2 linked regions of the Desulfatibacillum aliphaticivorans DSM 15576 genome follow. The protein of the gene in region 2 interacts with the protein of the main gene of each other region in a pairwise test. Links are inferred from orthologs where the notes say so. Each region holds a gene or a part of one and is shown on either strand. Other genes may lie near its edges.

Region 1 (3,606 bases), on a different replicon or contig from region 2:
GGCGCGGCTAAAGGTTTCCATTGTCACAACGCGTGCTGTGGATTTTACTGGGGAGCGTTCATTGGAGCCCCAAGGCTTTGACAAGGTTTTGGTGGACGCGCCCTGCACGGGATTGGGCGTAATTCGCCGCAACCCGGATTCCAAATGGTCCAAGACCCTGAATTCCATCCACAAGCACGCCAAACTCCAGGGGATGATCCTATCCCGCGCCGCGGAGCTTGTCAGGCCCGGGGGCTTGATCCTATACTCGGTTTGCAGTATGGAACCGGAGGAAACGGACGGCGTTATTAAGGCTTTTTTAAGGAACAATGAGGACTTCACCCTGGAGCCGAGTCCTTTGCCCAAGGATGGGGATCAAACCATGCTGGACGAGCATGGCTGCATGCGAACCTTTCCCCACAGGCAGGGTATGGACGGCTTTTTTGCAGCACGCATGAGGCGTCGAGCATGATCAAAAAACTGCCCAGGCTTCTGATATACATTGTGATTTTTTTTGTCGTCATGGGCGGAAGCGCCTATCTTTCCCTGCGCTTTCTGTTCGGCTCCGCCGACACGGTGACGGCCCCGGATCTTGTTGGCAAAGACGTGGTGTACGTCCTGCAAACCCTTTCCGCCATGGGCCTGAACACCAAAGTGGCGGGCATGCGCTATCATCCCACGATTCCGGAAAACAGCGTGGTTTCCCAGGACCCGGAGCCGGGCAGGGAAATCAAGAAAGACCGGGATGTGCGCATCATTCTGTCTTCCGGGCCGGAAACCCTGTCCATGCCCAGCCTGGTGGGGTCGGATCTTCGCAGGGCGAGAATTTGGATCGAGGATAACGGTCTGAACCTGGCCTGGATCACCAGGGTGTACGACGACGCTTTGCCAGACACGATTCTAGCCCAAGAGCCTTTGCCGCCCGACTCCGTGGCGCGCGGTGCGGAAGTCCGTTTGCTGGTGAGTCAGGGCAAACGCCCCAAGGCCATGATCATGCCGGATTTCTCCGGTTTGAACCCGGAAGACGCCATGTTACTGGCCGAACGCTGGGGCTTCAAGGTGAACGACGTCCGGGCGGTGAACAAGGTGGACCAGCCGCCCGGAGTAGTGGTTGACCAGTATCCGGCGATGGGGTATCGCATTCTGGAAGGCCAGGGCATAGAGCTTACGGTCAATCGGCCCAAACCTAATGACAACCAGAGTATAGGCCGAAGCCAGGGGCCTGGGTTTGTATCCTTCCGCGTGCCTCCGGGATTCTTGAAGAGCCATATGGAGCTTAAGGTCAGCGTGGGAGGCGGCCTGCAGGTCCTTTACGACGAATATGTTAGTCCGGGAACCCGGTTGTGGTTCCTGCTGCCGGACAAGGACGGGGAGTTTTTCCTGTACCGGGACGGCCGAATAATCAAGCAAAGCCGTGAAATATTTTTTTATGGGAGACTGAAAAAGTGAAAATTATAGCACCCTCGATTTTGTCCGCGGACTTCGCCCGCCTGGGCGAGGAAGTACAGGCTGTTGAAAAAGCTGGAGCCGACTGGATTCACGTGGACGTCATGGACGGCCGGTTTGTGCCCAACATCACCATTGGCCCCGTGGTCTGCAAGGCGGTCAACAGGGTGACGGACCTTCCCCTTGACGTGCATTTGATGATCAAACAGCCGGAACTGTACGTGGAGGATTTCGTCAAGGCCGGGGCGGATTACATCACCATCCAGGTGGAGTCCACCACCCATCTCAACCGGACCGTCAACCTTATCCGGGAACTGGGCGCCAAGCCGGGCGTGGTATTAAATCCCACAACGCCTTTGTCCTCCCTGGAATGGGTGCTGGAATACGTGGACTTGGTTATGCTCATGAGCGTCAACCCGGGTTTCGGCGGCCAGAAGTTCATTGATAACAGCCTGCGGAAAACCGAGGAATTGGCTAATATGATCCAATCCAAAGGCCTGAACGCGCTCATCGAGCTGGACGGGGGCATTAATTCCAAGACCATCAAGTCCGCTTCCGACGCCGGGTGCGACGCCTTTGTGGCCGGTTCGGCTATTTTCGGCAGCGAAGATTACGCGGCGACCATCAAGGAGTTCAGAACCCTTTTGGGTGAGGCTTAGCCGGTTCGTTATATGGGCGCCGCGGCGTGGGGGCGGGGTTCCCTGCCCAAGTGGATCGCAGGGCGTATCCGTCCAAAATCAGGCGCCCACAGGGGGGCGCCGCTACATAGCGATGCGGATGCAACTATCTATGTAGCTTCAGGGCTTGCCCTGCCAATATTTGGTTGATTTTAATGGACTTTACGAACTCTATTCAACCTGCGCTGCAGCCAAAGAGACGTAGGTTGGGTGGTTCTGCTGCGATGATGGTAATTGAAATCAGCAGGTTATGATTTGATTATACGCCAGTGAACGCCAAGGCGTTATGCAGGTTCACCCAACAAGAATGAACCTAACGCCTTAAAATAACACCGATATGCATTCCCACGCAAAGCATGGGAACGAGAAAACTCACGATCTTAAACGTCAAACGTAGATTTGACCCCAATTTGGGGGAGGGGGCTATGGCAAATACGAACAAACCCGTCATACTGGTCCTGAACGGTCCGAACCTGAACATGCTGGGCAAACGGGAGCCCGAAGTCTACGGCTCCACCACCCTGGATGAAATCAATGAGGGCCTGATAACGCAGGCGGAGGAATTGGGCCTGGAGGTTCAATGCTTTCAATCCAATTCCGAGGGCGCCCTGGTGACCAAAATCCAGGAGGCCTTTCAAAACGTGGACGGCATCATCATCAACCCGGCGGCCTACACCCATACCAGCGTGGCCATCCGGGACGCCTTGCTGCTGCATGACGTTCCCATTATCGAGCTTCACCTGTCCAATGTGTACAAGCGGGAAGAGTTTCGCCACAAGTCTTTTGTTTCGGGTGTGGCAACGGCCCAGATGGCGGGCTTCGGCGCCATGGGTTACAACATGGCCCTGCAGGCTATGGCTGACATGGTGAAAGGCGGTTAAAATGCCGATCGTCGCTGCTTGACCCTTGCTCAATCGTTAAAGAGGCCTATTATTTGAAGCGAGGCTGCGGTCCTCGACTTTTTTTTCCATGGATCCATATTTGTGAGGCTGTTATGATTGAGGATGATGAACATTTGACGGAGCTTATTAACGCTCTTACCCAGGCGAAAAAACGACGAATCCTGGTCCAGATAGGTCGCCAGGACCTGGACGGAGAGGATTTTCTCTTCCACGGGTTTATATTGGATTTTTCCCGGGAGCACGTGCTCATCCAGTTGATAAGCGACCGGTTCGACCTGGACGGATACGAGGTGCTGCGGACGGAAAACATCACCTTGCTGGATTCTGAGTTCGAACACAGGCGATTTTTGGAACGGGCTCTGGGCATACGGGGTATGCGGCCGATCCCTCTGGAGGGCATTGACCTCAAAGATACCCGCTCCATGTTCCGGTCCGTTGAAAAGTTATTTCCCTTGTTGGTTATTCACAGGGAATGGGATTCGGACGGAGAGTGCGAGGTCGGGCGCATCAAGATGGCAGCAGACGAGTTTTACACCCTGAAAGCCTTGTCCCCCACCGCGGAATGGGTGGACGACGACAAGGTGTATCGCTACAGCGACGTG
Region 2 (4,605 bases):
AGGAATTCAACCGGGGCTTTCCGCCCGCCGAACATTCTCAACCCCGAAAATCTCCCCGGCCGCACCTTTTGTTGCTAAAGCAACCCAGGCAACATACTGCCGTTGCCTGGACCACCCTAAACAGGGGCAGGGCAAGCCCTGCACCCTACATAGCCCATGAAACCATTGCGGCTGAATTTGGCGTGTAGGCGCAGGCCCCCCTGCCTGCTTAGGGCGTGCTTCGCACGACCAATAGGCGCCCACAGGGGGGCGCAACTACAATGTAACAAAAACCGGAAAGGATGAATTCGATGTTAGCGGCAGGCCCCCGCCGCATGAGAAGAACAACGCCGCCCCAAACACTGGCGGGGCAAGCCCTGCCTTGGGGCGCTGACGCCATTTCCGTTAACTGTCTGTTAATCCAACTCAATAAAGGTGGATTCCACCGGGCCGTCAAGAAGCAGGATGGAATTGATGTGCACCCGGAAGAATTCCGTATCCTCCTGATCCAGCAGGGGCTTAAGGCGAGGATGGAGAATTAGAAAGGCCCGCGTCAATTCCATGAGATCCCTGGGATCCTGGGGGCCGTAGGTTCCTGTGACGGTCAGGGCCTGGATGTTTTCGTCCCGGCCTTTGTCAAAACTGGCCCGGGAGTCCACCATCACGCAAACATTGGGGTTGGCCTGCATGTTTTTATGCTTGGCGGAATTCTTGCCCGTGACCATAATCAGGGCGTTTCCCTGGCGATCCAGCATATAGGCCATGAGGGAGCAATGGGGCTTGCCGCCGGCGTCGGTGGCCAGGACGCACATATTCTCCCTGGCGAGTAGATCGAATATTTTTTCCATGATGGGCGATTAACTCTTATTTTGTTTGCTCAAGACCCGGACTCCCCGACTTTGCCTTTGAGCTCTTTTTCCAATGCTGCGAAAAGATCCTTTTTTCGCTGCTTCTCGTCTTTGGCCTGAACTGTGATATTAGCCATGCGCTCGGCCTGCTTTTTGGCGAACTTTTCCACTTCGGCTTCCATGTTATTGCCCTGAGCCGCCTTGGGCAAATCCTCCAGCGGGGCGGGGTCCTTAATGTAAATCCGCTCGACCTCGCCCGCCAGGACGTTTTTCAATACTCCCATATCTCCAAGTTTATTACAAATATTTTGAACTTCCTCGGCTGAGTACCCTGTGACCTCGCTGATCTGGGAAACCGTGGGAGGGACCCCGAACTTATGGTCGGCGATGCGAGCTGCGGCCACTACCAGATGCGCTTTATAATAGGGCGAGTTGCGGTCCATGATTTTTTCCTCTATCCGGTCAGGCGATTCTTGACATCTTATCCAATGATTAGGTAGCATCCAATCAAAATTTTTGTCAATAATTGACCGTTTAACAGCCAAAGAAGATTTAACCGAGGCGCTGACTTAACGCGCCCTAAAAAACCTCATGATCGGAGGAAGTCATGACTCAAATACTGGAAGTAACAGCCAGGGAGATATTGGACTCCAGGGGAAACCCCACCGTGGAAGTGGATGTGTACACGGAAAGCGGCGCCATCGGAAGGGCGGCCGTGCCCTCCGGCGCGTCCACGGGCACGCGGGAGGCCCTGGAGCTTAGGGACAAAAAATCCAAGAGATACGGCGGCAAGGGCGTTGCCCAGGCCGTGAAGAACGTGAATGAGATCATCGCTCCTCTGATCATCGGCATGGACGCGGCGGACCAAGCGGCCGTGGACCTGGCCATGCTGGACGAAGACGGCACGGAAAATAAATCCAAGCTGGGCGCCAATGCCATATTAGGCGTGTCCCTGGCCACGGCCCGTGCGGCGGCGGACGCCTTTGGCTTTCCTCTGTACCGCTACCTTGGCGGCGTAGCCGGCCAGACCCTGCCCCTGCCCATGATGAACATCATCAACGGCGGCGAGCACGCAGCCAACAACCTGGACATCCAGGAATTCATGATCATCCCCAAGGGCGCCAAGACGGCGGCCGAGGCGGTTCGCATGGGCGCCGAGGTTTTCGCCAACCTGAAAGCCATCCTGAAAAAAGGCGGGCACGCCACGGCCGTAGGCGACGAAGGCGGCTTCGCCCCGGACCTGGACACCAACGAAGAAGCCTTCAAATGCATCATGGACGCTATCAAGGCGGCCGGATACAAGCCGGGCAAGGACATTGTCCTGGCCATTGACGCGGCCGCCAGCGAATTCTGCGTCAAGGGAAAATACGAACTCAAGGGCGAAGGCAAAAGCCTGACCACCACCCAGATGATCGACTACTATGAGGAAATGATCTCCAAGTACCCCATCGTTTCCATCGAAGACGGCCTGGCCGAAGGAGACTGGGACGGCTGGGAGGAAATGACCAAGCGCCTGGGTTCCATCCAGCTTGTGGGGGACGACATTTTTGTGACCAATCCCGCCATTTTCAGGAAGGGCATTGAAAAGGGCGTGGGCAACTCCATTTTGGTCAAGCTGAATCAGATCGGGTCCCTGACCGAAACCCTGCAGACCATCGACCTGGCCAAACGCTACGGATACACCACGGTGATTTCCCATCGCTCCGGCGAGACCGAAGACACCTTTATCTCCGACCTGGCCGTGGCCGTGAACGCCGGCCAGATCAAGACCGGCTCCCTGTCCAGAACGGACCGGGTGGCCAAATACAATCAGTTAATCCGCATTGAAGAGGACCTGGGAAGAGCCGCGAGCTTCGGGACTCCTTTTGACAAGATCACGGATTCCAAAAAATAATCGTTACCTGCGGGGGAGGCGGACTGCCTCCCCCGTTGTTTTCTCGCAAGAAGCCGTATTATTGAGGACTGCATGAAAATTTTTTCCGGACGCACATTGATTTGCACCCTGGCCTTTTTCTCCCTGACCGCCTTCTCCGCCCAGGCTTACGTCCTGCCCGCCGAACAGGTTTTGGAACTCATGGTCAAAGCCCAGGGGCCGGCCAAAGGGCTTTCCGTAGCCGAACAGGTCGTCGTGTATCCGCCGCCGGAAATTCAACCGGAGCAGGCTGCGCAACCTGAAACCGATGCGGCTGCGTCAGGCATTGAGGGCCGGGAAGGCGGAGCTGTTGGGGAAAAATCGGCAGAAACGCCTCCTCCGGCCCCGTTGACTTTGGAAGGTTCTGTTTCGTATCAGTTTCCGGACAAATTCCGGGAGGAAATCAAGTATCCTCAAGGCCTGGGAATTTTAGCGGTGTCTCCGGCCGGAGCGGCCAAGGTGGAAAACAATTATCTGATCTCCGAGTTTGAGGATCAGTACGACCTGTTCAAGGAGCCTTTGTTATACCGGAACGCCCTGCTGCTTATGGAAAGGCTGAGCCTGGCCGGGGTGAGAACGGACGTGTGCTCTTTGGGATACTGGCAGGGCAAGGCGGCCTATGTGATCGGCGCCCAATTCCCGGACGAGACCGTCCCGCAGCTTTGGGTGGAAAAAAACACCTTTTTGCCCATCCGGTTTATCGTCACCCGCACCGTGCCCGGCAGGAGTCAGGACAGCCTGGAAGTGCAATACAGCGACTGGCAGGGCCTGCTGGTGCAGGACGGCAAAAAAATCCTCCACAGGTATCCCGGACGCATCACCTTTGTGTCCAACGGGCAAATGATCAGCCAACGAACCATGGTGAATTACGCCATGAACCCGTCCTTCCCGCCCGAGTCCTTTGATGTTTCCCGCATGAGGCGGGCTTACGAGCCGGCGCCTCATCTTATGCCGAAGGACCCCGTCTCCGAGGAGATGCAGGGCGTTCACAACGCCTTTGAAGAATTCAAAAAGACCATCGGACAGGACGGCAAAAATCAGTAGCCCGGCTTAGGGATTCACTTTTTCCGCCAGCTTGGGAACGACCCATCCGCCCAGGCTTTTTTCCAGTTCCATGGCGACCGCAATGGTTTTGTGGTCGTTTCCCGGCGTCCCCACCACCTGCACTCCCACGGGCAGGCCTTTTTTGCTCAACCCCAAAGGAACCTGCGTGGACGGAAATCCCATGACGTTGATGATGGCCGTGTACACGAAGTTATCCAGCAGCATGAGCGGCTCCAGGTGGCGCGGAGCGGGTTTGCTGTAAGAGGGATAGAGCATGACGCCGTCCGGGCCGATTAATTCGATCAATTCCCGCCGCAACTCCCGCCCCATCTTGATAAATTTTTCCGTAGGCATGGGAATGCGCTCTCCCAAAGCCAGAGCCAGGGCGGGCAAGGTGTGGTCCGACGCCCTCAAGGCCCATTTGAACAATTCCCAAAACACGGGAATGCGCTTGCCCTGCCCCAGCTGTACGCCAAACTCTTCCGTCTGATGATGATTCAACATACTGGACCAGATGGCGAAGGACCATTTGAGCTTGTTCACCGTGCGATGCTTGACCGAAGCGCCCAATTTTTCCAGGGCGTCCGCAGCTTTCTTTTGGGCGATCACCAACTCGTGATGCACCCTTACAGCGCCGTTTTCCGGCACGCTCAGGACGTTGAGCCGGGAAAAATCCACGGAGGCGGGGTCGCCAAAATCCATGGCCGTGCATTCGGGGTCCTTGCCGTCCGGTCCGGCCATGATCTTCAGCAGAGGCATTAGATCTTCGGCCTTGCGGCAAAGGGGGCCGGTGGTGCAGTAAAAAGCCACCCTGCCATGGGC

Evidence for each region.
Region 1: the proteins of eno (region 2) and rpe interact in binary tests that used the Escherichia coli proteins (3 or more experiments, as listed by UniProt). The link is inferred for Desulfatibacillum aliphaticivorans DSM 15576 from one-to-one orthologs.

The regions. Positions count from the first base shown.
Region 1 is NZ_AUCT01000006.1:198,725-202,330, forward strand. Bases 255-3,254 are described here. They hold rpe (ribulose-phosphate 3-epimerase), read left to right. Parts: upstream 255-1,424; coding sequence 1,425-2,084; downstream 2,085-3,254. Other genes in these bases: rsmB (16S rRNA (cytosine(967)-C(5))-methyltransferase RsmB), read left to right, coding at 255-451; G491_RS0107035 (PASTA domain-containing protein), read left to right, coding at 448-1,428; aroQ (type II 3-dehydroquinate dehydratase), read left to right, coding at 2,528-2,983; G491_RS0107050 (hypothetical protein), read left to right, coding at 3,097-3,254. In the rest of the region: more of rsmB, read left to right, coding at 1-254; more of G491_RS0107050, read left to right, coding at 3,255-3,606. UniProt on the Escherichia coli protein: Catalyzes the reversible epimerization of D-ribulose 5-phosphate to D-xylulose 5-phosphate.
Region 2 is NZ_AUCT01000018.1:66,109-70,713, forward strand. The notes cover bases 711-3,577. They hold eno (phosphopyruvate hydratase), read left to right. Parts: upstream 711-1,434; coding sequence 1,435-2,721; downstream 2,722-3,577. Other genes in these bases: G491_RS0115870 (pyridoxamine 5'-phosphate oxidase family protein), read right to left, coding at 711-827; G491_RS0115875 (helix-turn-helix domain-containing protein), read right to left, coding at 857-1,270; G491_RS0115885 (hypothetical protein), read left to right, coding at 2,794-3,577. Outside these bases: more of G491_RS0115870, read right to left, coding at 396-710; more of G491_RS0115885, read left to right, coding at 3,578-3,783; G491_RS0115890 (amidase), read right to left, coding at 3,790-4,605. UniProt on the Escherichia coli protein: Catalyzes the reversible conversion of 2-phosphoglycerate (2-PG) into phosphoenolpyruvate (PEP). It is essential for the degradation of carbohydrates via glycolysis.